Regions from separate parts of the Verrucosispora sp. WMMA2121 genome, predicted to be linked through region 2. Evidence: riboswitches for the same ligand, from Rfam matches in the RefSeq annotation. Region 2 holds a riboswitch; each other region holds the start of a gene.
What was found. A riboswitch is a leader RNA that binds a small molecule or an ion and turns the genes downstream of it on or off. The one in region 2 is predicted to bind FMN.
Positions count from the first base shown of each region.

Region 1: it holds a riboswitch for FMN, as region 2 does, so the genes downstream of both, ribD (bifunctional diaminohydroxyphosphoribosylaminopyrimidine deaminase/5-amino-6-(5-phosphoribosylamino)uracil reductase RibD) here and ribD (bifunctional diaminohydroxyphosphoribosylaminopyrimidine deaminase/5-amino-6-(5-phosphoribosylamino)uracil reductase RibD) in region 2, are expected to answer to the same signal.
Region 3: it holds a riboswitch for FMN, as region 2 does, so the genes downstream of both, ribD (bifunctional diaminohydroxyphosphoribosylaminopyrimidine deaminase/5-amino-6-(5-phosphoribosylamino)uracil reductase RibD) here and ribD (bifunctional diaminohydroxyphosphoribosylaminopyrimidine deaminase/5-amino-6-(5-phosphoribosylamino)uracil reductase RibD) in region 2, are expected to answer to the same signal.

Region 1 covers NZ_JAPZBH010000005.1:65,354-74,884, forward strand. Annotated here, with positions in the region: gene O7605_RS08875 (PH domain-containing protein) at 1-285, opposite strand, end outside; gene hisG (ATP phosphoribosyltransferase) at 357-1,202, opposite strand; gene O7605_RS08885 (phosphoribosyl-ATP diphosphatase) at 1,250-1,513, opposite strand; gene O7605_RS08890 (ABC transporter substrate-binding protein) at 1,651-2,511, shown strand; gene ribH (6,7-dimethyl-8-ribityllumazine synthase) at 2,619-3,119, opposite strand; gene O7605_RS08900 (bifunctional 3,4-dihydroxy-2-butanone-4-phosphate synthase/GTP cyclohydrolase II) at 3,125-4,387, opposite strand; gene O7605_RS08905 (riboflavin synthase) at 4,384-5,004, opposite strand; gene ribD (bifunctional diaminohydroxyphosphoribosylaminopyrimidine deaminase/5-amino-6-(5-phosphoribosylamino)uracil reductase RibD) at 5,007-6,068, opposite strand; FMN riboswitch at 6,217-6,389, opposite strand; gene O7605_RS08915 (response regulator) at 6,447-7,427, opposite strand; gene rpe (ribulose-phosphate 3-epimerase) at 7,429-8,109, opposite strand; gene O7605_RS08925 (septum formation family protein) at 8,356-9,243, shown strand; partial or broken gene O7605_RS08930 (septum formation family protein) at 9,330-9,531, shown strand, end outside.
Region 2 covers NZ_JAPZBH010000006.1:18,988-28,518, forward strand. Annotated here, with positions in the region: gene hisG (ATP phosphoribosyltransferase) at 1-347, opposite strand, end outside; gene O7605_RS09025 (phosphoribosyl-ATP diphosphatase) at 395-658, opposite strand; gene O7605_RS09030 (ABC transporter substrate-binding protein) at 796-1,656, shown strand; gene ribH (6,7-dimethyl-8-ribityllumazine synthase) at 1,764-2,264, opposite strand; gene O7605_RS09040 (bifunctional 3,4-dihydroxy-2-butanone-4-phosphate synthase/GTP cyclohydrolase II) at 2,270-3,532, opposite strand; gene O7605_RS09045 (riboflavin synthase) at 3,529-4,149, opposite strand; gene ribD (bifunctional diaminohydroxyphosphoribosylaminopyrimidine deaminase/5-amino-6-(5-phosphoribosylamino)uracil reductase RibD) at 4,152-5,213, opposite strand; FMN riboswitch at 5,362-5,534, opposite strand; gene O7605_RS09055 (response regulator) at 5,592-6,572, opposite strand; gene rpe (ribulose-phosphate 3-epimerase) at 6,574-7,254, opposite strand; gene O7605_RS09065 (septum formation family protein) at 7,501-8,388, shown strand; gene O7605_RS09070 (septum formation family protein) at 8,475-9,359, shown strand.
Region 3 covers NZ_JAPZBH010000001.1:5,846-15,376, forward strand. Annotated here, with positions in the region: gene O7605_RS00040 (DUF5753 domain-containing protein) at 1-379, shown strand, start outside; gene O7605_RS00045 (DUF397 domain-containing protein) at 367-561, shown strand; gene O7605_RS00050 (septum formation family protein) at 915-1,799, opposite strand; gene O7605_RS00055 (septum formation family protein) at 1,886-2,773, opposite strand; gene rpe (ribulose-phosphate 3-epimerase) at 3,020-3,700, shown strand; gene O7605_RS00065 (response regulator) at 3,702-4,682, shown strand; FMN riboswitch at 4,740-4,912, shown strand; gene ribD (bifunctional diaminohydroxyphosphoribosylaminopyrimidine deaminase/5-amino-6-(5-phosphoribosylamino)uracil reductase RibD) at 5,061-6,122, shown strand; gene O7605_RS00075 (riboflavin synthase) at 6,125-6,745, shown strand; gene O7605_RS00080 (bifunctional 3,4-dihydroxy-2-butanone-4-phosphate synthase/GTP cyclohydrolase II) at 6,742-8,004, shown strand; gene ribH (6,7-dimethyl-8-ribityllumazine synthase) at 8,010-8,510, shown strand; gene O7605_RS00090 (ABC transporter substrate-binding protein) at 8,618-9,478, opposite strand.

The sequences.
Region 1 (9,531 bases), on a different contig from region 2:
CTCCCAGGGCAGCTCGTACGAGCCGATGATGTTGCGGACCCGCACCCCCCGCACGTCCGCCTCGACCCGGGGTCGGGTGAACAGCAGGGTGCCCAGGGCGAACATGATCCCGAGCCCGATCATGGCCAACTGGTCGCCGCGCTGGAAGGTGCCGTACCCGTTACCGGTGGGGCCGGTGAGGGTGGTGGCGACCAGGGCGAAGACCACGACCAGCAGGATGGCCGACACCCAGCAGACCAGCCGGATTCGCCGGGGCCGCACCCGGACCACGTCGGTGTCACTCACCCCACCAGTCTGCCATCCGGTCGTACCCGGGCGGCCGCCGCCACACAGCGACGTACCGGCCCACCCACCGGTCACAGCCGGCAGGCGTGGATGTTGGTGACCAGGATCGCGCGGGCGCCCAGTTCGTAGAGTTCGTCCATGATCCGGTGCACGTCGTCGCGGAGCACCATCGCCTGCACCGCCACCCAGCCCTCCCGGTGCAACGGGGAGACCGTCGGCGACTCGATACCCGGGGTGAGCGAGCTGGCCCGGTCCAGCAGCCCGGCCGGCACGTCGTAGGCGAGCATCACGTAGCGGCGGGCCACCAGCACCCCGTGCAGCCGGCGCATCAGCTGCTCGGCCTGCGGGTGCGCCGCCGCGCCGGTGCGGCGGACCAGCACCGCCGAGGACTTCAGCAGGGGCTCACCGAAGACCACCAGACCGGCCTGACGCAGCGTGGCTCCGGTCTCGACCACGTCGGCGACCACGTCGGCGACACCCAGCCGGATGGCGTTCTCCACCGCACCGTCGAGCCGGATGACGTCGGCCTTGACGCCCAGCTCGGCGAGGTGCCGCTCGACCAGCCCCGGGTACGCGGTGGCGATCCGGTGCCCGCCCAGCTCCCGTACGTCGTCGACGTCGTCCGGACGGGCGGCGAACCGGAAGGTGGCCCGCCCGAAGTTCAGGTCGACCACCTCCTCGGCCGGCGCACCGGAGTCGATGAGCAGGTCCCGGCCGGTGATGCCGACGTCCAGGTCACCGGAGCCGACGTAGGTCGCGATGTCCTTCGGGCGCAGGTAGAAGAATTCGATGTCGTTCGCCTGGTCACGGCAGACCAGGTCCTTGGTGTCGGTGCGCTGGCGGTAGCCCGCCTCACGCAGCATCTGGGCGGCCGAATCGGCCAGCGCGCCCTTGTTGGGTACGGCGACACGCAGCATGACGGGAGTGCTCCTTCGATCGGGTCTCTGGTCGACGGCGGGGGCACTCACAGATGTCGGTAGACGTCCTTCAGGTCCAGACCACTGGCGAGCATCAGCACCTGGACCTGGTAGAGCAGCTGGGAGATCTCCTCCGCGGTGCGCTCGGGCCCCTCGTGCTCGGCGGCCATCCACGACTCGGCGGCCTCCTCGACGACCTTCTTGCCGATGAAGTGCACGCCCTTCTCCAGTGCGGCGACCGTGCCCGAGCCGGGGGTGCCGGCCGCGGCCTTGGCCTGCAACTCCGCGAACAACTCCTCGAACGTCTTCACGGAGACGGATTCTCGCAGTCGCCGAGGGTCGCCCCGAGCACCGGGTCGGTGGTGACCGGTGGACGGGACCGGCGCACCTGGCGGAGCGGTGGGACAACCCTTCGATCCTCGCCTATGTTGGTCGTACGCTGTCCGCCATGGTCACCACCCCGCGTACCCTCGCCTTCGCCTCCGCGGCGGCCGTCCTGCTCGCGGCCAGCGCCTGCACGCCGCAGGCCCAGCCCGCGCCCATGCCGACCGTGTCGATGGCGTGCGCCAAGGACAGCCTGCCCACCCAGTCGCCGGGCACCCTCACCGTCGCCACCGGCGAGCCGGCCGAGGCGCCGTGGTTCGTCGACGACCAGCCGGCCAACGGCAAGGGTTTCGAGTCCGCCGTCGCCTACGCGGTGGCGGAGCAGCTCGGCTACGCCCGCGACGACGTCACCTGGACCCGGGTGCCGTCCGACGCCGCCGTCGCCGCCGGGCCGAAGACCTTCGACTTCGGCATCGACAGGTACCCGATGACCGATGAGCACCGGCAGGCGGTCGACTTCTCCGCGCCGTACTACCTGGTCCGGCAGGCGGTGGTCGCGCTGGAGTCCTCCAAGATCGCCGACCGGAGGGCGCTGACCGAGCTGCGGGACGCCCGGCTCGGCGCCCGGACCGGCACGGCCGGCTACCAGGCCATCACCGATCTGGTCCGGCCGAAATCCGAACCGAGGACCTACAAGTCCGACGACGAGGCCACGAAGGCGCTGCGCGGCGGGCGGATCGACGGCCTGGTGGTGGACCTGCCCACCGCGTTCGACCTCACCGGCGGGGAGATCGACGACGCGGTGGTCGTCGGACAACTGCCCCAGGTGGGCAGCCCGGAGGCGTTCGGACTGCTGCTGGCAAAGGACTCGCCGCTGGCCGGCTGCGTCAGCGCGGCGGTCGGGCAACTCGCCGCCGAGGGCGTCCTCGAACAACTCGAACAACAGTGGCTCACCCAGGCCGCCAAGGCCCCCGACCTCACCTGACTCGGCCCTCCCCCGCCCTCCACCTCAAGTGTTGATCAAGAAGTTTTCGTCGCCCGAGCACGGTTTCTTGACGCGAACTTCTTGATCAACCGGGCAGGGGGTGGGGGTCAGGAGGTGAAGCCGACGCGCTGATTGGCGGAGGTGGCGACCTGGCGGATGGCCAGGGCGGCGTCGAGGGCGGCCACCGTCGACGACCAGCCCTTGTCCTCGGCGGAGTCGGGCAGGCCGGCGCGGTCGCGGGCCTGCTCGATGGTGTCCACGGTCAGCACGCCGTGGGCGACCGGCTTGCCCTCGTCCAGGGCGACCCGGGTCAGCCCGTCGGTGACCGACCGGCAGACGTAGTCGAAGTGGGCGGTGGCACCGCGCACCACCACGCCGAGGGCGACCACCACGTCGCAGCGCCGCGCCAGCGCCTGCGCCACCACCGGTAGTTCCACCGAGCCGGCCACCCGGGCCACCACCGCCCGGGCGCCGCACGCCTGCGCGGCGGCCACCGCCCGGTCGAGCATGTGGTCGGTCAGGTCACCGTGCCATTTTGCGGCGACCACACCGACGGTCATCCCGGCCGCGTCGACCGGAGCCGAACCCGGCTCCCCGAAACCCGCCATCTCGCCTACGCTCCGATCTCTGTGCCCGGCACCGTACGCCCCATCGGCGCTTCGGCGGCCTCGTCCAGCTGGTCCAGCAGGTGCCCCATCCGGTCCCGCTTGGTCCGCAGGTACCGTACGTTCTCCGGGTGCGGGCGCACCGGCAGCCCCTCGCGGCCGGTGATGGTCAGGCCGTAGCCCTCCAGCCCCGCCCGCTTGGCCGGGTTGTTGGTCAGCAGTCGCATCGAGCGCACCCCGAGGTCGTAGAGGATCTGCGCGCCGGTGCCGTAGTCGCGCGCGTCGGCCGGCAGCCCCAGGTCGAGGTTCGCGTCCACCGTGTCCCGGCCCTGGTCCTGCAACTGGTACGCCTGGAGCTTGTGCAGCAGCCCGATGCCGCGCCCCTCGTGGCCCCGCACGTAGAGCACCACGCCCCGTCCCTCGCGAGCCACCCGGTCCAGGGCGGCGTTGAGCTGCGGGCCGCAGTCACAGCGCACCGACGAGAAGACGTCACCGGTCAGGCACTCCGAGTGCACCCGGACCAGCACGTCGCGGCCGTCGCCGAGGTCGCCCATCACCAACGCCACGTGCTCGGCCGAGTCGTACTCGCTGCGGTAGCCCAGCGCCCGGAACACTCCGTGCTCGGTGGGCATCCGGGCGTCGGCGACCAGCTCGACCTGCTTCTCGGTACGCCGCCGGTAGGCGATCAGATCCGCGATGGTGACCAGGGTCAGCGAGTGCTCGGCGCAGAACTTCTCCAGGTCCGGCAGCCGCATCATGGTGCCGTCGTCGTTGACCAGTTCGCAGAGCACCCCGGCCGGGCGCAGCCCGGCCAGCCGGGTCAGGTCGACGGCCGCCTCGGTGTGCCCGGGACGGCGCAGCACCCCACCCGGACGGGCCCGCAGCGGCACCACGTGCCCGGGACGGGCCAGGTCCGTCGATCCGGTGGCCGGGTCGGCGAGCAGCCGGATGGTGTGCGCCCGGTCGGCCGCCGAGATGCCGGTGGTCACCCCCTCCCGCGCGTCGACGGTCACCGTGTACGCGGTCTGCCGCCGGTCCTGGTTGGTGTGGTGCATGGGCGGCAGGTCGAGCCGGTCGCACTCGCTCTCGGTGAGCGGTACGCAGATGAAGCCCGAGGTGTGCCGCACCGTGAAGGCCAGCAGTTCCGGGGTGGCCAGCTCGGCCGCGAAGATCAGGTCGCCCTCGTTCTCCCGGTCGGCGTCGTCGACCACCACGACCGGGCGGCCGGCGGCGATCTCGGCCAGGGCCTGCTCGATGTCGGCGAAGGTCATGCCGGCACCTCCGCCCCGTCGGCCGCGCGAGCGCCCAGCAGCCGCTCGACGTACTTGCCCAGCACGTCCACCTCCAGGTTGACCGGATCACCGACGGACCGGCTGCCGAGGGTGGTCGCCGACAGGGTGGTGGGGATCAGGCCGACGGTGAACCAGTCGTCGCCCACCTCGGCGACGGTCAGCGAAACCCCGTCGACGGTGATCGAGCCCTTCTCCACCACGTAGCGGGACAGCGCGGCGGGCAACCGGAACCGGACCGTCTCCCAGCGCGCCGCCGGCTCGCGGGAGAGCACCTCGCCCACGCCGTCCACGTGCCCCTGCACCAGGTGACCGCCGAGGCGGCCGCCCAGCGCGGCGGCCCGCTCCAGGTTGACCCGGTCGCCGGTACCCAGCGCGCCCAGCGCCGAGCGGCGCAGCGTCTCGCCCATCACGTCGGCGGTGAACACCCCGCCGTCGACCTCGACGACGGTCAGGCAGACGCCGTTGACCGCGATCGAGTCGCCGTGCCGTGCGTCGGAGGTGACCAGTGGGCCACGGACCGCTACCAGGGTCGAGTCCTCCGCCGTCGGGGTCATCCCGACGACCTCGCCCAGTTCCTCGACGATGCCGGTGAACATGCCTAGCCCTCCCTCTTCCGGGGCAGCGCGGTGATCCGCAGGTCGGGACCGACCTGCGTAACGTCGGTGAGTTCCAGGTCGATCGCCTCGGCGATGGTGCTCACACCCGCGTCGACGAGCGCGGCTGGCCCGGCGCCGAGCAGCCGGGGTGCGAGGTAGCCGACCACCCGGTCGACCAGGCCAGCGGCGAGGAACGCCCCGGCGAGCCGGGGGCCGCCCTCCAGCAGCACCGCCCGTATCCCCCGGGTGTGCAGGGCGGCGAGCAGCGCCGGCAGGTCCACCCCGCCGTCCGGGCCGGTGCCCACCTCGGCGGCGGTGGCCACCCAGGTGCGGGCGGCGCCGTCGCGGACCCGGGCGTCGTCCGGGGTACGCCCGGCCGAGTCGACCACCACGCGCAGCGGCTGCCGGATGGCCAGACTGCCGTCGCGCAGGTTGCGCACGGTGAGCCGGGGATCGTCGGCGAGGACCGTGCCGACGCCGACGACCACCGCGTCGACGGTGGCGCGCAGCGCGTGCACGTCCATCCGGGCAGCCTCGGAGGTGATCCACATGCTGGTGCCGTCGGCCGCCGCGGAACGACCGTCGAGGGTCGCCGCGTACTTCCAGATCACGTACGGCCAGCCTCGGCGCATGGCGGTCAGCCAGGCCACGTTGCCGGCCTCCGCCTCGGCCTCGCGGACGCCGACGTCGACCCGGATGCCGGCGGACTGCAACGTGGCCGCGCCGCCGGTGGCGACCGGGTTGGGATCCGGCACCGCGATGACGACCCGGGCCACCCCCGCCTGGACCAGCGCGGTGCTACAGGGGCTGGTGCGGCCGACGTGGTCGCAGGGTTCCAGGGTGACCACCGCCGTGCCACCCTTGGCCCGCTTGCCGGCCTGGGCCAGCGCGACGATCTCCGCGTGCGGTCCCCCGGCGTACGCGTGGAAGCCCTCGCCGACCACCTCACCGTCGGCGTCGAGCAGCACGCAGCCGACGACGGGATTGGGACTTGTGGTGCCGAGCCCGCGCGCCGCGAGTTCGATCGCCCGACGCATCGCCTCGTCCACGGAGACGCTCGCCATCGCCTGCCGTTGCCCTCTCGCTCGTACGCGCGGGCGGGGAGTTCGGCCAGGTGGCCACGGGCAGGCGGAGTCCGGGTACGGCACAGCCGCCCCGGTCGGGACGCGCGCACGCCGGAGCCCGGCGAGCCACACGGCCCCCTTCCGTCCCGCGCGCTGTCTCCCATCCGGACTGTCTGGGCGCGGACGAGCCGCCCCCAACCGTCGGCCCCGGATTCTCACCAGGTCCACCGGGCGGACGAACCGCTCCCGGGTCGCGGGCTTACCACGGTCGGACCGTGGATCACCGCCGGTTCGGAATTACACCGAGTCCCGCCAGCGCGTGGTGGGTACTGAGCAAAGTCTTACACGCCCGCCGGGGCGTCGGGGCACCCGGGCGAGCTACTTCACATGACGGTGACCGGGGTCGGCGACACCGCGACGACGGTCCACCGCCACGTACGAGCCGGGTTGGCTCTTGGCCACGGTCTTCATCTCGGAGGCGACCGTCATCGCCTCCAGCGGATCGGTGATGCGCTTGTCGGTGTCGGAGATCGCGACCCCGATGGAGAGGGTGACCAGCGCCGCCCGGCGGATGTTGCCGCGCCGGTCCTTCAACTCCACGTAACCGCGTTCCCGGTCGGTGGGATCGTAGAGGGCGTCCGCAGCCTTCTCGAAGTCCGCCGACACCCGCAGGGTGAGCGGCCGCACCTGCTCGGGCGTGCACACGAAGACGAAATCGTCGCCGCCGACGTGGCCGAGGAAGGCCGGCGGCAGGGCCACCGCGACCACCGCCCGGTGCAGGCTGCGGGCCAGCGCGGAGATGAAGCCGTCGCCCCGGACGAACCCGTACCGGTCGTTGACGCTCTTGAACCGGTCGATGTCGATGTAGCCGACGGCGTAGTCCGCGCCGCCACGGACCCGGTCAGCGATCTCCCGGCGGATCCGGCTGTTGCCCGGCAGGCCGGTCAGCGGGGAGACCTCCCGGAACTCCTTGTTGCGCCGCAGCGTGGAGCTGACCCGGGCGACCAACTCGGCGTTGTCGAAGGGCTTGACCAGGTAGTCGTCGGCGCCGGCGTTGAGCCCGTGAACCTTGTCCTGGGTCATTCCCTTAGCCGTCAACATGATCACCGGCAGGGCGGCGGTCATCGGGTCGGCGCGCAGACGTCGGGTCAGTTCCAGCCCGTCCACCCGGGGCATCATCAGGTCGACCACGGCCAGGTCCGGCCGCTGGCGTTCGATCAGCTCCAGTGCCTCCTGGCCGTCGGCGGCGAGGATCACGTCGAAGCCCTGCAGACGCAGGTTGAACTCGACGAAGCGGGCGATGTCCTCGTCGTCGTCGACGACGAGGATCACGTCCTTGCGATCGTCGGAGGTCTCCACGTCAGGCCCGGGTCGCCGCGCGCTCGGCCAGCCCGCGCAGCCGGCGTACCGCCTCGGCCGGGTCGTCGGCGCCGTAGACGGCGGTGCCGGCCACGAAGGCGTCGGCACCTGCCTCGGCCGCCTGTTCGATGGTGTCGGCGGCGATCCCGCCGTCGACCTCGATGCGCAGCTCCAGGTGGCCGGCGTCGACGTGCCGGCGCGCGGCGCGGACCTTGTCCAGCAACTGCGGGAGGAACCGCTGCCCGCCGAACCCGGCCTTGATGGTCATGACCAGCAGCGTGTCGAAGCTCGGCAGCAGGTCGAGGTACGGCTCGATCGGGGTGTCCCGGTCGATCGCCAGCCCCGCCTTGGCGCCCGCCGCCCGCAGGTCGCGGGCCAACGCCACCGGGTCGTCGCAGGCCTCGGCGTGGAAGGTGACGTTGTACGCCCCGGCGTCGGCGTAGCCAGGCGCCCAACGCCGCGGGTCGGTGATCATCAGGTGTACGTCGAAGGGCAGCTTGGTGGCGGCCCGCAGGCTCTGCACCACGGGCAGCCCGATGGTCAGGTTCGGCACGAAGTGGTTGTCCATGACGTCGACATGCAGCCAGTCCGCGGCGTCCTCGACGGCACGCACCTCTTCGGCGAGACGGGAGAAATCGGCGGCGAGGATGCTGGGCGCGACGATCGGCGGCGGTACGGTCACGGAGCCAGTGTACGAACGTGGCCAGCGGCCACGGCAGCGTGCCAGCAACCGGGACGCCTGGTGACCCGGAGGTGACCAATGGTGCAGAATGACCCCCTTCGAACCGGTGAAACGGAATGAAGCTCGGCTTCCACTGGCCAGACGACCCATTCGCGGCAACACTCCATCGGGGACGGTGACGGTATCGTGCAGGCCGGTGGGCGCGGGAGCCGGCAGCCGGGCGGCAGCTCCCGGAAAGGGCGGACGATGCGACGGTGGCTCGCGGCACTGGCGCTGGCCAGTGTGGCTGCGATGGTGCTCGGCGGCTGCGTGCGGCCGGGCGGAACCGACGGCGACCTCACCGACGACTGGCAGACACTGCGGGCACCCACGATGTTCGTCCCGGCCACCGACGCCTGCCTGCCCCGGATCACCTCGGTCGTGCAGGCGAGCACGTACGAGACCGTGGACTGCGCCCGCAACCACCTCGCCGAGACCATCCACGTCGGTACGTTCACCGACGACGACGCCGAGGGCGAGCGTCCGGAGCCGGGGTCGGCGGCGCTGCGTACCGCCCGGGCGGAGTGCGATCAGCGGGCCCGGCTGGTGCTCGGCGGTGACTGGCACACCGCCCGGTTGACGCTCAACATCGCCCTGCCGTCGGTGCCGGCCTGGAACGGCGGCGCCCGCTGGTTCCGGTGCGACCTGAGCGAGACCGACAGCATCGACAACACCCGGCCGGTCAACCGCACCGGCAGCCTGCGTGGCGCGCTGATCGGCGACTCACCGCTGGTGCATCGCTGCTTCGACCCGAAACTGATCGGCGACAGCCTGAACTACATGGCACCGGTGCTGTGCACCGAGCCGCACGGCGCGGAGTTCGTCGGTGTCTACGTCGAGCAGGACATGAGCTGGGAACAGTTCGTCGCCTCGGCCGGCCGGGCCCACAAACGGTGCATGGAGCTGATCGCCGCCTTCGCGGACGTGCCCAACAACGCCGACCTGCCCTACCGCGCCGGTTCCATCTTCTACCCGCCCTCGCAGCGGGAGTGGGAGGAGGGCGACCGGGGGGTGCGGTGCATCCTGTGGAGCGACGACCGCAAGCTCACCGGCTCGATGCGCGGCGTCGGCCCGCGGGGACTGCCCGTGACGTGAGCACGGCGCGCGAACGTCCCCGGCACCGTCCGATCCCGGTACCGTATGCTGCCGCTTCGACGGGCGGCAGCGGGAGGTCGGCGGGGATGCGGCGATGGTTGACCGGAGTCGCACTGGGTGCCGTGGTGGCGTTGGCGGCGACCGGCTGCACCAGACCGGCCGGCACCGACGGTGACCTGGTCGACGACTGGGCGTCGATGGCGGTGCCCGCGTCCTTCACTCCCGACTCCGGCACCTGCCACCGGCGACCGCAGGAGGTCGGTTACCTCAGCGCGTACGCCCCGGTGG
Region 2 (9,531 bases):
TACGCGGTGGCGATCCGGTGCCCGCCCAGCTCCCGTACGTCGTCGACGTCGTCCGGACGGGCGGCGAACCGGAAGGTGGCCCGCCCGAAGTTCAGGTCGACCACCTCCTCGGCCGGCGCACCGGAGTCGATGAGCAGGTCCCGGCCGGTGATGCCGACGTCCAGGTCACCGGAGCCGACGTAGGTCGCGATGTCCTTCGGGCGCAGGTAGAAGAATTCGATGTCGTTCGCCTGGTCACGGCAGACCAGGTCCTTGGTGTCGGTGCGCTGGCGGTAGCCCGCCTCACGCAGCATCTGGGCGGCCGAATCGGCCAGCGCGCCCTTGTTGGGTACGGCGACACGCAGCATGACGGGAGTGCTCCTTCGATCGGGTCTCTGGTCGACGGCGGGGGCACTCACAGATGTCGGTAGACGTCCTTCAGGTCCAGACCACTGGCGAGCATCAGCACCTGGACCTGGTAGAGCAGCTGGGAGATCTCCTCCGCGGTGCGCTCGGGCCCCTCGTGCTCGGCGGCCATCCACGACTCGGCGGCCTCCTCGACGACCTTCTTGCCGATGAAGTGCACGCCCTTCTCCAGTGCGGCGACCGTGCCCGAGCCGGGGGTGCCGGCCGCGGCCTTGGCCTGCAACTCCGCGAACAACTCCTCGAACGTCTTCACGGAGACGGATTCTCGCAGTCGCCGAGGGTCGCCCCGAGCACCGGGTCGGTGGTGACCGGTGGACGGGACCGGCGCACCTGGCGGAGCGGTGGGACAACCCTTCGATCCTCGCCTATGTTGGTCGTACGCTGTCCGCCATGGTCACCACCCCGCGTACCCTCGCCTTCGCCTCCGCGGCGGCCGTCCTGCTCGCGGCCAGCGCCTGCACGCCGCAGGCCCAGCCCGCGCCCATGCCGACCGTGTCGATGGCGTGCGCCAAGGACAGCCTGCCCACCCAGTCGCCGGGCACCCTCACCGTCGCCACCGGCGAGCCGGCCGAGGCGCCGTGGTTCGTCGACGACCAGCCGGCCAACGGCAAGGGTTTCGAGTCCGCCGTCGCCTACGCGGTGGCGGAGCAGCTCGGCTACGCCCGCGACGACGTCACCTGGACCCGGGTGCCGTCCGACGCCGCCGTCGCCGCCGGGCCGAAGACCTTCGACTTCGGCATCGACAGGTACCCGATGACCGATGAGCACCGGCAGGCGGTCGACTTCTCCGCGCCGTACTACCTGGTCCGGCAGGCGGTGGTCGCGCTGGAGTCCTCCAAGATCGCCGACCGGAGGGCGCTGACCGAGCTGCGGGACGCCCGGCTCGGCGCCCGGACCGGCACGGCCGGCTACCAGGCCATCACCGATCTGGTCCGGCCGAAATCCGAACCGAGGACCTACAAGTCCGACGACGAGGCCACGAAGGCGCTGCGCGGCGGGCGGATCGACGGCCTGGTGGTGGACCTGCCCACCGCGTTCGACCTCACCGGCGGGGAGATCGACGACGCGGTGGTCGTCGGACAACTGCCCCAGGTGGGCAGCCCGGAGGCGTTCGGACTGCTGCTGGCAAAGGACTCGCCGCTGGCCGGCTGCGTCAGCGCGGCGGTCGGGCAACTCGCCGCCGAGGGCGTCCTCGAACAACTCGAACAACAGTGGCTCACCCAGGCCGCCAAGGCCCCCGACCTCACCTGACTCGGCCCTCCCCCGCCCTCCACCTCAAGTGTTGATCAAGAAGTTTTCGTCGCCCGAGCACGGTTTCTTGACGCGAACTTCTTGATCAACCGGGCAGGGGGTGGGGGTCAGGAGGTGAAGCCGACGCGCTGATTGGCGGAGGTGGCGACCTGGCGGATGGCCAGGGCGGCGTCGAGGGCGGCCACCGTCGACGACCAGCCCTTGTCCTCGGCGGAGTCGGGCAGGCCGGCGCGGTCGCGGGCCTGCTCGATGGTGTCCACGGTCAGCACGCCGTGGGCGACCGGCTTGCCCTCGTCCAGGGCGACCCGGGTCAGCCCGTCGGTGACCGACCGGCAGACGTAGTCGAAGTGGGCGGTGGCACCGCGCACCACCACGCCGAGGGCGACCACCACGTCGCAGCGCCGCGCCAGCGCCTGCGCCACCACCGGTAGTTCCACCGAGCCGGCCACCCGGGCCACCACCGCCCGGGCGCCGCACGCCTGCGCGGCGGCCACCGCCCGGTCGAGCATGTGGTCGGTCAGGTCACCGTGCCATTTTGCGGCGACCACACCGACGGTCATCCCGGCCGCGTCGACCGGAGCCGAACCCGGCTCCCCGAAACCCGCCATCTCGCCTACGCTCCGATCTCTGTGCCCGGCACCGTACGCCCCATCGGCGCTTCGGCGGCCTCGTCCAGCTGGTCCAGCAGGTGCCCCATCCGGTCCCGCTTGGTCCGCAGGTACCGTACGTTCTCCGGGTGCGGGCGCACCGGCAGCCCCTCGCGGCCGGTGATGGTCAGGCCGTAGCCCTCCAGCCCCGCCCGCTTGGCCGGGTTGTTGGTCAGCAGTCGCATCGAGCGCACCCCGAGGTCGTAGAGGATCTGCGCGCCGGTGCCGTAGTCGCGCGCGTCGGCCGGCAGCCCCAGGTCGAGGTTCGCGTCCACCGTGTCCCGGCCCTGGTCCTGCAACTGGTACGCCTGGAGCTTGTGCAGCAGCCCGATGCCGCGCCCCTCGTGGCCCCGCACGTAGAGCACCACGCCCCGTCCCTCGCGAGCCACCCGGTCCAGGGCGGCGTTGAGCTGCGGGCCGCAGTCACAGCGCACCGACGAGAAGACGTCACCGGTCAGGCACTCCGAGTGCACCCGGACCAGCACGTCGCGGCCGTCGCCGAGGTCGCCCATCACCAACGCCACGTGCTCGGCCGAGTCGTACTCGCTGCGGTAGCCCAGCGCCCGGAACACTCCGTGCTCGGTGGGCATCCGGGCGTCGGCGACCAGCTCGACCTGCTTCTCGGTACGCCGCCGGTAGGCGATCAGATCCGCGATGGTGACCAGGGTCAGCGAGTGCTCGGCGCAGAACTTCTCCAGGTCCGGCAGCCGCATCATGGTGCCGTCGTCGTTGACCAGTTCGCAGAGCACCCCGGCCGGGCGCAGCCCGGCCAGCCGGGTCAGGTCGACGGCCGCCTCGGTGTGCCCGGGACGGCGCAGCACCCCACCCGGACGGGCCCGCAGCGGCACCACGTGCCCGGGACGGGCCAGGTCCGTCGATCCGGTGGCCGGGTCGGCGAGCAGCCGGATGGTGTGCGCCCGGTCGGCCGCCGAGATGCCGGTGGTCACCCCCTCCCGCGCGTCGACGGTCACCGTGTACGCGGTCTGCCGCCGGTCCTGGTTGGTGTGGTGCATGGGCGGCAGGTCGAGCCGGTCGCACTCGCTCTCGGTGAGCGGTACGCAGATGAAGCCCGAGGTGTGCCGCACCGTGAAGGCCAGCAGTTCCGGGGTGGCCAGCTCGGCCGCGAAGATCAGGTCGCCCTCGTTCTCCCGGTCGGCGTCGTCGACCACCACGACCGGGCGGCCGGCGGCGATCTCGGCCAGGGCCTGCTCGATGTCGGCGAAGGTCATGCCGGCACCTCCGCCCCGTCGGCCGCGCGAGCGCCCAGCAGCCGCTCGACGTACTTGCCCAGCACGTCCACCTCCAGGTTGACCGGATCACCGACGGACCGGCTGCCGAGGGTGGTCGCCGACAGGGTGGTGGGGATCAGGCCGACGGTGAACCAGTCGTCGCCCACCTCGGCGACGGTCAGCGAAACCCCGTCGACGGTGATCGAGCCCTTCTCCACCACGTAGCGGGACAGCGCGGCGGGCAACCGGAACCGGACCGTCTCCCAGCGCGCCGCCGGCTCGCGGGAGAGCACCTCGCCCACGCCGTCCACGTGCCCCTGCACCAGGTGACCGCCGAGGCGGCCGCCCAGCGCGGCGGCCCGCTCCAGGTTGACCCGGTCGCCGGTACCCAGCGCGCCCAGCGCCGAGCGGCGCAGCGTCTCGCCCATCACGTCGGCGGTGAACACCCCGCCGTCGACCTCGACGACGGTCAGGCAGACGCCGTTGACCGCGATCGAGTCGCCGTGCCGTGCGTCGGAGGTGACCAGTGGGCCACGGACCGCTACCAGGGTCGAGTCCTCCGCCGTCGGGGTCATCCCGACGACCTCGCCCAGTTCCTCGACGATGCCGGTGAACATGCCTAGCCCTCCCTCTTCCGGGGCAGCGCGGTGATCCGCAGGTCGGGACCGACCTGCGTAACGTCGGTGAGTTCCAGGTCGATCGCCTCGGCGATGGTGCTCACACCCGCGTCGACGAGCGCGGCTGGCCCGGCGCCGAGCAGCCGGGGTGCGAGGTAGCCGACCACCCGGTCGACCAGGCCAGCGGCGAGGAACGCCCCGGCGAGCCGGGGGCCGCCCTCCAGCAGCACCGCCCGTATCCCCCGGGTGTGCAGGGCGGCGAGCAGCGCCGGCAGGTCCACCCCGCCGTCCGGGCCGGTGCCCACCTCGGCGGCGGTGGCCACCCAGGTGCGGGCGGCGCCGTCGCGGACCCGGGCGTCGTCCGGGGTACGCCCGGCCGAGTCGACCACCACGCGCAGCGGCTGCCGGATGGCCAGACTGCCGTCGCGCAGGTTGCGCACGGTGAGCCGGGGATCGTCGGCGAGGACCGTGCCGACGCCGACGACCACCGCGTCGACGGTGGCGCGCAGCGCGTGCACGTCCATCCGGGCAGCCTCGGAGGTGATCCACATGCTGGTGCCGTCGGCCGCCGCGGAACGACCGTCGAGGGTCGCCGCGTACTTCCAGATCACGTACGGCCAGCCTCGGCGCATGGCGGTCAGCCAGGCCACGTTGCCGGCCTCCGCCTCGGCCTCGCGGACGCCGACGTCGACCCGGATGCCGGCGGACTGCAACGTGGCCGCGCCGCCGGTGGCGACCGGGTTGGGATCCGGCACCGCGATGACGACCCGGGCCACCCCCGCCTGGACCAGCGCGGTGCTACAGGGGCTGGTGCGGCCGACGTGGTCGCAGGGTTCCAGGGTGACCACCGCCGTGCCACCCTTGGCCCGCTTGCCGGCCTGGGCCAGCGCGACGATCTCCGCGTGCGGTCCCCCGGCGTACGCGTGGAAGCCCTCGCCGACCACCTCACCGTCGGCGTCGAGCAGCACGCAGCCGACGACGGGATTGGGACTTGTGGTGCCGAGCCCGCGCGCCGCGAGTTCGATCGCCCGACGCATCGCCTCGTCCACGGAGACGCTCGCCATCGCCTGCCGTTGCCCTCTCGCTCGTACGCGCGGGCGGGGAGTTCGGCCAGGTGGCCACGGGCAGGCGGAGTCCGGGTACGGCACAGCCGCCCCGGTCGGGACGCGCGCACGCCGGAGCCCGGCGAGCCACACGGCCCCCTTCCGTCCCGCGCGCTGTCTCCCATCCGGACTGTCTGGGCGCGGACGAGCCGCCCCCAACCGTCGGCCCCGGATTCTCACCAGGTCCACCGGGCGGACGAACCGCTCCCGGGTCGCGGGCTTACCACGGTCGGACCGTGGATCACCGCCGGTTCGGAATTACACCGAGTCCCGCCAGCGCGTGGTGGGTACTGAGCAAAGTCTTACACGCCCGCCGGGGCGTCGGGGCACCCGGGCGAGCTACTTCACATGACGGTGACCGGGGTCGGCGACACCGCGACGACGGTCCACCGCCACGTACGAGCCGGGTTGGCTCTTGGCCACGGTCTTCATCTCGGAGGCGACCGTCATCGCCTCCAGCGGATCGGTGATGCGCTTGTCGGTGTCGGAGATCGCGACCCCGATGGAGAGGGTGACCAGCGCCGCCCGGCGGATGTTGCCGCGCCGGTCCTTCAACTCCACGTAACCGCGTTCCCGGTCGGTGGGATCGTAGAGGGCGTCCGCAGCCTTCTCGAAGTCCGCCGACACCCGCAGGGTGAGCGGCCGCACCTGCTCGGGCGTGCACACGAAGACGAAATCGTCGCCGCCGACGTGGCCGAGGAAGGCCGGCGGCAGGGCCACCGCGACCACCGCCCGGTGCAGGCTGCGGGCCAGCGCGGAGATGAAGCCGTCGCCCCGGACGAACCCGTACCGGTCGTTGACGCTCTTGAACCGGTCGATGTCGATGTAGCCGACGGCGTAGTCCGCGCCGCCACGGACCCGGTCAGCGATCTCCCGGCGGATCCGGCTGTTGCCCGGCAGGCCGGTCAGCGGGGAGACCTCCCGGAACTCCTTGTTGCGCCGCAGCGTGGAGCTGACCCGGGCGACCAACTCGGCGTTGTCGAAGGGCTTGACCAGGTAGTCGTCGGCGCCGGCGTTGAGCCCGTGAACCTTGTCCTGGGTCATTCCCTTAGCCGTCAACATGATCACCGGCAGGGCGGCGGTCATCGGGTCGGCGCGCAGACGTCGGGTCAGTTCCAGCCCGTCCACCCGGGGCATCATCAGGTCGACCACGGCCAGGTCCGGCCGCTGGCGTTCGATCAGCTCCAGTGCCTCCTGGCCGTCGGCGGCGAGGATCACGTCGAAGCCCTGCAGACGCAGGTTGAACTCGACGAAGCGGGCGATGTCCTCGTCGTCGTCGACGACGAGGATCACGTCCTTGCGATCGTCGGAGGTCTCCACGTCAGGCCCGGGTCGCCGCGCGCTCGGCCAGCCCGCGCAGCCGGCGTACCGCCTCGGCCGGGTCGTCGGCGCCGTAGACGGCGGTGCCGGCCACGAAGGCGTCGGCACCTGCCTCGGCCGCCTGTTCGATGGTGTCGGCGGCGATCCCGCCGTCGACCTCGATGCGCAGCTCCAGGTGGCCGGCGTCGACGTGCCGGCGCGCGGCGCGGACCTTGTCCAGCAACTGCGGGAGGAACCGCTGCCCGCCGAACCCGGCCTTGATGGTCATGACCAGCAGCGTGTCGAAGCTCGGCAGCAGGTCGAGGTACGGCTCGATCGGGGTGTCCCGGTCGATCGCCAGCCCCGCCTTGGCGCCCGCCGCCCGCAGGTCGCGGGCCAACGCCACCGGGTCGTCGCAGGCCTCGGCGTGGAAGGTGACGTTGTACGCCCCGGCGTCGGCGTAGCCAGGCGCCCAACGCCGCGGGTCGGTGATCATCAGGTGTACGTCGAAGGGCAGCTTGGTGGCGGCCCGCAGGCTCTGCACCACGGGCAGCCCGATGGTCAGGTTCGGCACGAAGTGGTTGTCCATGACGTCGACATGCAGCCAGTCCGCGGCGTCCTCGACGGCACGCACCTCTTCGGCGAGACGGGAGAAATCGGCGGCGAGGATGCTGGGCGCGACGATCGGCGGCGGTACGGTCACGGAGCCAGTGTACGAACGTGGCCAGCGGCCACGGCAGCGTGCCAGCAACCGGGACGCCTGGTGACCCGGAGGTGACCAATGGTGCAGAATGACCCCCTTCGAACCGGTGAAACGGAATGAAGCTCGGCTTCCACTGGCCAGACGACCCATTCGCGGCAACACTCCATCGGGGACGGTGACGGTATCGTGCAGGCCGGTGGGCGCGGGAGCCGGCAGCCGGGCGGCAGCTCCCGGAAAGGGCGGACGATGCGACGGTGGCTCGCGGCACTGGCGCTGGCCAGTGTGGCTGCGATGGTGCTCGGCGGCTGCGTGCGGCCGGGCGGAACCGACGGCGACCTCACCGACGACTGGCAGACACTGCGGGCACCCACGATGTTCGTCCCGGCCACCGACGCCTGCCTGCCCCGGATCACCTCGGTCGTGCAGGCGAGCACGTACGAGACCGTGGACTGCGCCCGCAACCACCTCGCCGAGACCATCCACGTCGGTACGTTCACCGACGACGACGCCGAGGGCGAGCGTCCGGAGCCGGGGTCGGCGGCGCTGCGTACCGCCCGGGCGGAGTGCGATCAGCGGGCCCGGCTGGTGCTCGGCGGTGACTGGCACACCGCCCGGTTGACGCTCAACATCGCCCTGCCGTCGGTGCCGGCCTGGAACGGCGGCGCCCGCTGGTTCCGGTGCGACCTGAGCGAGACCGACAGCATCGACAACACCCGGCCGGTCAACCGCACCGGCAGCCTGCGTGGCGCGCTGATCGGCGACTCACCGCTGGTGCATCGCTGCTTCGACCCGAAACTGATCGGCGACAGCCTGAACTACATGGCACCGGTGCTGTGCACCGAGCCGCACGGCGCGGAGTTCGTCGGTGTCTACGTCGAGCAGGACATGAGCTGGGAACAGTTCGTCGCCTCGGCCGGCCGGGCCCACAAACGGTGCATGGAGCTGATCGCCGCCTTCGCGGACGTGCCCAACAACGCCGACCTGCCCTACCGCGCCGGTTCCATCTTCTACCCGCCCTCGCAGCGGGAGTGGGAGGAGGGCGACCGGGGGGTGCGGTGCATCCTGTGGAGCGACGACCGCAAGCTCACCGGCTCGATGCGCGGCGTCGGCCCGCGGGGACTGCCCGTGACGTGAGCACGGCGCGCGAACGTCCCCGGCACCGTCCGATCCCGGTACCGTATGCTGCCGCTTCGACGGGCGGCAGCGGGAGGTCGGCGGGGATGCGGCGATGGTTGACCGGAGTCGCACTGGGTGCCGTGGTGGCGTTGGCGGCGACCGGCTGCACCAGACCGGCCGGCACCGACGGTGACCTGGTCGACGACTGGGCGTCGATGGCGGTGCCCGCGTCCTTCACTCCCGACTCCGGCACCTGCCACCGGCGACCGCAGGAGGTCGGTTACCTCAGCGCGTACGCCCCGGTGGACTGCGCCGAGCCGCACCAGGCCGAGACCCTGCACGTCGGTACCCTCACCGACGTGACCGGGAATCGGCCACCGGAGGTCGGCAGCGAGGGGATGCGCGTCGCGTTCGGCGAGTGCGACCGGCAGGTCCGTCGGATCATGGGCGGCGACTGGCGCGCTGCCCGGATCGGACTCACCGTCGTCCTGCCCTCGCCGCCGGCATGGGCCGGCGGCGCCCGCTGGTTCCGCTGCGACGTCCACGAGCTACGCGGGCTCGACACCCCGGTGCCGGTTCGGCGCACAGCCAGCCTGACCGGCGTGTTGGACAAGGCGTCACCGCTGCGGCACGGCTGCTTCAATGCCCGCACCGAGGGCGACGAGGTGATCGAGATGGTCGCCGTCGAGTGCACCGCGCGGCACCGGGCCGAGTTCGTCGGTCTGTGGCAGGCGCCGGAGAGCACTTGGTCGGAGTTCCTGGAGAACCCGGCGCGCGCCCATCGTGGTTGCCGCGGCGCCATCGCCCGCTATGCGAAGGTGCCGGACGACGGCAACCTCCAGTTCCGGGTCGGCACCATCTTCTACCACCCCGCCGAGGGCGAGTGGCGCAGCGGCAACCGGTCGGTGAAGTGTTTCCTCTGGATGAGCGACCGCACCCTGACCCGCTCGGTGAAGGGCGCCGGCACCCGCGCCCTCCCGATCACCTGAGCCCCCCGGCCACACCCCTCGGGCCCCGGCCCTCGGCCGTGGCGGCAGAGCCGCGACCCTGACACAGCCTCAGCCCCTCGTCCCCACCGACAGCCCACCCACGGCACAACACCCCCACCCCTCACCCCGCACAGCAGCCCGCCCCGCACGCCGATGCCGTCACCGCGGCGGG
Region 3 (9,531 bases), on a different contig from region 2:
CCGGATGCGCCGGCAGGCGTCGGTCCTGGAACGGCGCAAACCGCCGCTCTTCGTCGCGGTCATCGACGAGTTCGCCCTCCGCCGCGGCGCCCCGGACATCATGCACCCGCAACTGGACCACCTGGTCAACCTGGCGCGGCGGCCCAACATCCTGCTGCACGTGCTGCCGCTGGACGCCGGCCTGCACCCGGGGCAGGCGGGGCCGTTCGTCATCGCGACGACCGAGGACGGCGACGTCGCGTACCTGGACGACCAGGCCGCCGGCCGGCTGACCGACGACACCGCCGCGCTCTGGTCCATTTGGGATACGCTGCGCTCGGTGGCGCTGCCGCGCCGCCAGACCATCGACTTCCTTGAGGCACGATCATGGCTGACCTGACCGGCGCCGTGTGGCGCACCAGCACCCGCAGCAGCTCGAACGGCGGCGACTGCGTCGAGGTCGCCGACAACCTTCCCGGCGTCGTCGGTGTCCGCGACTCGAAGGACCGGACCGGTCCGGCCCTGGCCTTCGCACCGGCGGCCTGGCAGGCGTTTGTCGCCCGACTCGCCGAGCAGCCCTGACCCGACCCGTCCACAGGCGCCCGTCCCCACCGGGGGGCGGGCGCTCCACCGTGACCAAACCGAGCCGCAAGACCCACCACCGCCCGGTCACCTCCCACATTCCGAAATCCCAACGATCCGCCAAGACCTTGGACAGTTTCCGTTAGCGCCTAACGGAAACTTTCCAAGATTGCGCGCGGCACCCGCCGCGGTGACGGCATCGGCGTGCGGGGCGGGCTGCTGTGCGGGGTGAGGGGTGGGGGTGTTGTGCCGTGGGTGGGCTGTCGGTGGGGACGAGGGGCTGAGGCTGTGTCAGGGTCGCGGCTCTGCCGCCACGGCCGAGGGCCGGGGCCCGAGGGGTGTGGCCGGGGGGCTCAGGTGATCGGGAGGGCGCGGGTGCCGGCGCCCTTCACCGAGCGGGTCAGGGTGCGGTCGCTCATCCAGAGGAAACACTTCACCGACCGGTTGCCGCTGCGCCACTCGCCCTCGGCGGGGTGGTAGAAGATGGTGCCGACCCGGAACTGGAGGTTGCCGTCGTCCGGCACCTTCGCATAGCGGGCGATGGCGCCGCGGCAACCACGATGGGCGCGCGCCGGGTTCTCCAGGAACTCCGACCAAGTGCTCTCCGGCGCCTGCCACAGACCGACGAACTCGGCCCGGTGCCGCGCGGTGCACTCGACGGCGACCATCTCGATCACCTCGTCGCCCTCGGTGCGGGCATTGAAGCAGCCGTGCCGCAGCGGTGACGCCTTGTCCAACACGCCGGTCAGGCTGGCTGTGCGCCGAACCGGCACCGGGGTGTCGAGCCCGCGTAGCTCGTGGACGTCGCAGCGGAACCAGCGGGCGCCGCCGGCCCATGCCGGCGGCGAGGGCAGGACGACGGTGAGTCCGATCCGGGCAGCGCGCCAGTCGCCGCCCATGATCCGACGGACCTGCCGGTCGCACTCGCCGAACGCGACGCGCATCCCCTCGCTGCCGACCTCCGGTGGCCGATTCCCGGTCACGTCGGTGAGGGTACCGACGTGCAGGGTCTCGGCCTGGTGCGGCTCGGCGCAGTCCACCGGGGCGTACGCGCTGAGGTAACCGACCTCCTGCGGTCGCCGGTGGCAGGTGCCGGAGTCGGGAGTGAAGGACGCGGGCACCGCCATCGACGCCCAGTCGTCGACCAGGTCACCGTCGGTGCCGGCCGGTCTGGTGCAGCCGGTCGCCGCCAACGCCACCACGGCACCCAGTGCGACTCCGGTCAACCATCGCCGCATCCCCGCCGACCTCCCGCTGCCGCCCGTCGAAGCGGCAGCATACGGTACCGGGATCGGACGGTGCCGGGGACGTTCGCGCGCCGTGCTCACGTCACGGGCAGTCCCCGCGGGCCGACGCCGCGCATCGAGCCGGTGAGCTTGCGGTCGTCGCTCCACAGGATGCACCGCACCCCCCGGTCGCCCTCCTCCCACTCCCGCTGCGAGGGCGGGTAGAAGATGGAACCGGCGCGGTAGGGCAGGTCGGCGTTGTTGGGCACGTCCGCGAAGGCGGCGATCAGCTCCATGCACCGTTTGTGGGCCCGGCCGGCCGAGGCGACGAACTGTTCCCAGCTCATGTCCTGCTCGACGTAGACACCGACGAACTCCGCGCCGTGCGGCTCGGTGCACAGCACCGGTGCCATGTAGTTCAGGCTGTCGCCGATCAGTTTCGGGTCGAAGCAGCGATGCACCAGCGGTGAGTCGCCGATCAGCGCGCCACGCAGGCTGCCGGTGCGGTTGACCGGCCGGGTGTTGTCGATGCTGTCGGTCTCGCTCAGGTCGCACCGGAACCAGCGGGCGCCGCCGTTCCAGGCCGGCACCGACGGCAGGGCGATGTTGAGCGTCAACCGGGCGGTGTGCCAGTCACCGCCGAGCACCAGCCGGGCCCGCTGATCGCACTCCGCCCGGGCGGTACGCAGCGCCGCCGACCCCGGCTCCGGACGCTCGCCCTCGGCGTCGTCGTCGGTGAACGTACCGACGTGGATGGTCTCGGCGAGGTGGTTGCGGGCGCAGTCCACGGTCTCGTACGTGCTCGCCTGCACGACCGAGGTGATCCGGGGCAGGCAGGCGTCGGTGGCCGGGACGAACATCGTGGGTGCCCGCAGTGTCTGCCAGTCGTCGGTGAGGTCGCCGTCGGTTCCGCCCGGCCGCACGCAGCCGCCGAGCACCATCGCAGCCACACTGGCCAGCGCCAGTGCCGCGAGCCACCGTCGCATCGTCCGCCCTTTCCGGGAGCTGCCGCCCGGCTGCCGGCTCCCGCGCCCACCGGCCTGCACGATACCGTCACCGTCCCCGATGGAGTGTTGCCGCGAATGGGTCGTCTGGCCAGTGGAAGCCGAGCTTCATTCCGTTTCACCGGTTCGAAGGGGGTCATTCTGCACCATTGGTCACCTCCGGGTCACCAGGCGTCCCGGTTGCTGGCACGCTGCCGTGGCCGCTGGCCACGTTCGTACACTGGCTCCGTGACCGTACCGCCGCCGATCGTCGCGCCCAGCATCCTCGCCGCCGATTTCTCCCGTCTCGCCGAAGAGGTGCGTGCCGTCGAGGACGCCGCGGACTGGCTGCATGTCGACGTCATGGACAACCACTTCGTGCCGAACCTGACCATCGGGCTGCCCGTGGTGCAGAGCCTGCGGGCCGCCACCAAGCTGCCCTTCGACGTACACCTGATGATCACCGACCCGCGGCGTTGGGCGCCTGGCTACGCCGACGCCGGGGCGTACAACGTCACCTTCCACGCCGAGGCCTGCGACGACCCGGTGGCGTTGGCCCGCGACCTGCGGGCGGCGGGCGCCAAGGCGGGGCTGGCGATCGACCGGGACACCCCGATCGAGCCGTACCTCGACCTGCTGCCGAGCTTCGACACGCTGCTGGTCATGACCATCAAGGCCGGGTTCGGCGGGCAGCGGTTCCTCCCGCAGTTGCTGGACAAGGTCCGCGCCGCGCGCCGGCACGTCGACGCCGGCCACCTGGAGCTGCGCATCGAGGTCGACGGCGGGATCGCCGCCGACACCATCGAACAGGCGGCCGAGGCAGGTGCCGACGCCTTCGTGGCCGGCACCGCCGTCTACGGCGCCGACGACCCGGCCGAGGCGGTACGCCGGCTGCGCGGGCTGGCCGAGCGCGCGGCGACCCGGGCCTGACGTGGAGACCTCCGACGATCGCAAGGACGTGATCCTCGTCGTCGACGACGACGAGGACATCGCCCGCTTCGTCGAGTTCAACCTGCGTCTGCAGGGCTTCGACGTGATCCTCGCCGCCGACGGCCAGGAGGCACTGGAGCTGATCGAACGCCAGCGGCCGGACCTGGCCGTGGTCGACCTGATGATGCCCCGGGTGGACGGGCTGGAACTGACCCGACGTCTGCGCGCCGACCCGATGACCGCCGCCCTGCCGGTGATCATGTTGACGGCTAAGGGAATGACCCAGGACAAGGTTCACGGGCTCAACGCCGGCGCCGACGACTACCTGGTCAAGCCCTTCGACAACGCCGAGTTGGTCGCCCGGGTCAGCTCCACGCTGCGGCGCAACAAGGAGTTCCGGGAGGTCTCCCCGCTGACCGGCCTGCCGGGCAACAGCCGGATCCGCCGGGAGATCGCTGACCGGGTCCGTGGCGGCGCGGACTACGCCGTCGGCTACATCGACATCGACCGGTTCAAGAGCGTCAACGACCGGTACGGGTTCGTCCGGGGCGACGGCTTCATCTCCGCGCTGGCCCGCAGCCTGCACCGGGCGGTGGTCGCGGTGGCCCTGCCGCCGGCCTTCCTCGGCCACGTCGGCGGCGACGATTTCGTCTTCGTGTGCACGCCCGAGCAGGTGCGGCCGCTCACCCTGCGGGTGTCGGCGGACTTCGAGAAGGCTGCGGACGCCCTCTACGATCCCACCGACCGGGAACGCGGTTACGTGGAGTTGAAGGACCGGCGCGGCAACATCCGCCGGGCGGCGCTGGTCACCCTCTCCATCGGGGTCGCGATCTCCGACACCGACAAGCGCATCACCGATCCGCTGGAGGCGATGACGGTCGCCTCCGAGATGAAGACCGTGGCCAAGAGCCAACCCGGCTCGTACGTGGCGGTGGACCGTCGTCGCGGTGTCGCCGACCCCGGTCACCGTCATGTGAAGTAGCTCGCCCGGGTGCCCCGACGCCCCGGCGGGCGTGTAAGACTTTGCTCAGTACCCACCACGCGCTGGCGGGACTCGGTGTAATTCCGAACCGGCGGTGATCCACGGTCCGACCGTGGTAAGCCCGCGACCCGGGAGCGGTTCGTCCGCCCGGTGGACCTGGTGAGAATCCGGGGCCGACGGTTGGGGGCGGCTCGTCCGCGCCCAGACAGTCCGGATGGGAGACAGCGCGCGGGACGGAAGGGGGCCGTGTGGCTCGCCGGGCTCCGGCGTGCGCGCGTCCCGACCGGGGCGGCTGTGCCGTACCCGGACTCCGCCTGCCCGTGGCCACCTGGCCGAACTCCCCGCCCGCGCGTACGAGCGAGAGGGCAACGGCAGGCGATGGCGAGCGTCTCCGTGGACGAGGCGATGCGTCGGGCGATCGAACTCGCGGCGCGCGGGCTCGGCACCACAAGTCCCAATCCCGTCGTCGGCTGCGTGCTGCTCGACGCCGACGGTGAGGTGGTCGGCGAGGGCTTCCACGCGTACGCCGGGGGACCGCACGCGGAGATCGTCGCGCTGGCCCAGGCCGGCAAGCGGGCCAAGGGTGGCACGGCGGTGGTCACCCTGGAACCCTGCGACCACGTCGGCCGCACCAGCCCCTGTAGCACCGCGCTGGTCCAGGCGGGGGTGGCCCGGGTCGTCATCGCGGTGCCGGATCCCAACCCGGTCGCCACCGGCGGCGCGGCCACGTTGCAGTCCGCCGGCATCCGGGTCGACGTCGGCGTCCGCGAGGCCGAGGCGGAGGCCGGCAACGTGGCCTGGCTGACCGCCATGCGCCGAGGCTGGCCGTACGTGATCTGGAAGTACGCGGCGACCCTCGACGGTCGTTCCGCGGCGGCCGACGGCACCAGCATGTGGATCACCTCCGAGGCTGCCCGGATGGACGTGCACGCGCTGCGCGCCACCGTCGACGCGGTGGTCGTCGGCGTCGGCACGGTCCTCGCCGACGATCCCCGGCTCACCGTGCGCAACCTGCGCGACGGCAGTCTGGCCATCCGGCAGCCGCTGCGCGTGGTGGTCGACTCGGCCGGGCGTACCCCGGACGACGCCCGGGTCCGCGACGGCGCCGCCCGCACCTGGGTGGCCACCGCCGCCGAGGTGGGCACCGGCCCGGACGGCGGGGTGGACCTGCCGGCGCTGCTCGCCGCCCTGCACACCCGGGGGATACGGGCGGTGCTGCTGGAGGGCGGCCCCCGGCTCGCCGGGGCGTTCCTCGCCGCTGGCCTGGTCGACCGGGTGGTCGGCTACCTCGCACCCCGGCTGCTCGGCGCCGGGCCAGCCGCGCTCGTCGACGCGGGTGTGAGCACCATCGCCGAGGCGATCGACCTGGAACTCACCGACGTTACGCAGGTCGGTCCCGACCTGCGGATCACCGCGCTGCCCCGGAAGAGGGAGGGCTAGGCATGTTCACCGGCATCGTCGAGGAACTGGGCGAGGTCGTCGGGATGACCCCGACGGCGGAGGACTCGACCCTGGTAGCGGTCCGTGGCCCACTGGTCACCTCCGACGCACGGCACGGCGACTCGATCGCGGTCAACGGCGTCTGCCTGACCGTCGTCGAGGTCGACGGCGGGGTGTTCACCGCCGACGTGATGGGCGAGACGCTGCGCCGCTCGGCGCTGGGCGCGCTGGGTACCGGCGACCGGGTCAACCTGGAGCGGGCCGCCGCGCTGGGCGGCCGCCTCGGCGGTCACCTGGTGCAGGGGCACGTGGACGGCGTGGGCGAGGTGCTCTCCCGCGAGCCGGCGGCGCGCTGGGAGACGGTCCGGTTCCGGTTGCCCGCCGCGCTGTCCCGCTACGTGGTGGAGAAGGGCTCGATCACCGTCGACGGGGTTTCGCTGACCGTCGCCGAGGTGGGCGACGACTGGTTCACCGTCGGCCTGATCCCCACCACCCTGTCGGCGACCACCCTCGGCAGCCGGTCCGTCGGTGATCCGGTCAACCTGGAGGTGGACGTGCTGGGCAAGTACGTCGAGCGGCTGCTGGGCGCTCGCGCGGCCGACGGGGCGGAGGTGCCGGCATGACCTTCGCCGACATCGAGCAGGCCCTGGCCGAGATCGCCGCCGGCCGCCCGGTCGTGGTGGTCGACGACGCCGACCGGGAGAACGAGGGCGACCTGATCTTCGCGGCCGAGCTGGCCACCCCGGAACTGCTGGCCTTCACGGTGCGGCACACCTCGGGCTTCATCTGCGTACCGCTCACCGAGAGCGAGTGCGACCGGCTCGACCTGCCGCCCATGCACCACACCAACCAGGACCGGCGGCAGACCGCGTACACGGTGACCGTCGACGCGCGGGAGGGGGTGACCACCGGCATCTCGGCGGCCGACCGGGCGCACACCATCCGGCTGCTCGCCGACCCGGCCACCGGATCGACGGACCTGGCCCGTCCCGGGCACGTGGTGCCGCTGCGGGCCCGTCCGGGTGGGGTGCTGCGCCGTCCCGGGCACACCGAGGCGGCCGTCGACCTGACCCGGCTGGCCGGGCTGCGCCCGGCCGGGGTGCTCTGCGAACTGGTCAACGACGACGGCACCATGATGCGGCTGCCGGACCTGGAGAAGTTCTGCGCCGAGCACTCGCTGACCCTGGTCACCATCGCGGATCTGATCGCCTACCGGCGGCGTACCGAGAAGCAGGTCGAGCTGGTCGCCGACGCCCGGATGCCCACCGAGCACGGAGTGTTCCGGGCGCTGGGCTACCGCAGCGAGTACGACTCGGCCGAGCACGTGGCGTTGGTGATGGGCGACCTCGGCGACGGCCGCGACGTGCTGGTCCGGGTGCACTCGGAGTGCCTGACCGGTGACGTCTTCTCGTCGGTGCGCTGTGACTGCGGCCCGCAGCTCAACGCCGCCCTGGACCGGGTGGCTCGCGAGGGACGGGGCGTGGTGCTCTACGTGCGGGGCCACGAGGGGCGCGGCATCGGGCTGCTGCACAAGCTCCAGGCGTACCAGTTGCAGGACCAGGGCCGGGACACGGTGGACGCGAACCTCGACCTGGGGCTGCCGGCCGACGCGCGCGACTACGGCACCGGCGCGCAGATCCTCTACGACCTCGGGGTGCGCTCGATGCGACTGCTGACCAACAACCCGGCCAAGCGGGCGGGGCTGGAGGGCTACGGCCTGACCATCACCGGCCGCGAGGGGCTGCCGGTGCGCCCGCACCCGGAGAACGTACGGTACCTGCGGACCAAGCGGGACCGGATGGGGCACCTGCTGGACCAGCTGGACGAGGCCGCCGAAGCGCCGATGGGGCGTACGGTGCCGGGCACAGAGATCGGAGCGTAGGCGAGATGGCGGGTTTCGGGGAGCCGGGTTCGGCTCCGGTCGACGCGGCCGGGATGACCGTCGGTGTGGTCGCCGCAAAATGGCACGGTGACCTGACCGACCACATGCTCGACCGGGCGGTGGCCGCCGCGCAGGCGTGCGGCGCCCGGGCGGTGGTGGCCCGGGTGGCCGGCTCGGTGGAACTACCGGTGGTGGCGCAGGCGCTGGCGCGGCGCTGCGACGTGGTGGTCGCCCTCGGCGTGGTGGTGCGCGGTGCCACCGCCCACTTCGACTACGTCTGCCGGTCGGTCACCGACGGGCTGACCCGGGTCGCCCTGGACGAGGGCAAGCCGGTCGCCCACGGCGTGCTGACCGTGGACACCATCGAGCAGGCCCGCGACCGCGCCGGCCTGCCCGACTCCGCCGAGGACAAGGGCTGGTCGTCGACGGTGGCCGCCCTCGACGCCGCCCTGGCCATCCGCCAGGTCGCCACCTCCGCCAATCAGCGCGTCGGCTTCACCTCCTGACCCCCACCCCCTGCCCGGTTGATCAAGAAGTTCGCGTCAAGAAACCGTGCTCGGGCGACGAAAACTTCTTGATCAACACTTGAGGTGGAGGGCGGGGGAGGGCCGAGTCAGGTGAGGTCGGGGGCCTTGGCGGCCTGGGTGAGCCACTGTTGTTCGAGTTGTTCGAGGACGCCCTCGGCGGCGAGTTGCCCGACCGCCGCGCTGACGCAGCCGGCCAGCGGCGAGTCCTTTGCCAGCAGCAGTCCGAACGCCTCCGGGCTGCCCACCTGGGGCAGTTGTCCGACGACCACCGCGTCGTCGATCTCCCCGCCGGTGAGGTCGAACGCGGTGGGCAGGTCCACCACCAGGCCGTCGATCCGCCCGCCGCGCAGCGCCTTCGTGGCCTCGTCGTCGGACTTGTAGGTCCTCGGTTCGGATTTCGGCCGGACCAGATCGGTGATGGCCTGGTAGCCGGCCGTGCCGGTCCGGGCGCCGAGCCGGGCGTCCCGCAGCTCGGTCAGCGCCCTCCGGTCGGCGATCTTGGAGGACTCCAGCGCGACCACCGCCTGCCGGACCAGGTAGTACGGCGCGGAGAAGTCGACCGCCTGCCGGTGCTCATCGGTCATCGGGTACCTGTCGATGCCGAAGTCGAAGGTCTTCGGCCCGGCGGCGACGGCGGCGTCGGACGGCACCCGGGTCCAGGTGACGTCGTCGCGGGCGTAGCCGAGCTGCTCCGCCACCGCGTAGGCGACGGCGGACTCGAAACCCTTGCCGTTGGCCGGCTGGTCGTCGACGAACCACGGCGCCTCGGCCGGCTCGCCGGTGGCGACGGTGAGGGTGCCCGGCGACTGGGTGGGCAGGCTGTCCTTGGCGCACGCCATCGACACGGTCGGCATGGGCGCGGGCTGGGCCTGCGGCGTGCAGGCGCTGGCCGCGAGCAGGACGGCCGCCGCGGAGGCGAAGGCGAGGGTACGCGGGGTGGTGACCATGGCGGACAGCGTACGACCAACATAGGCGAGGATCGAAGGGTTGTCCCACCGCT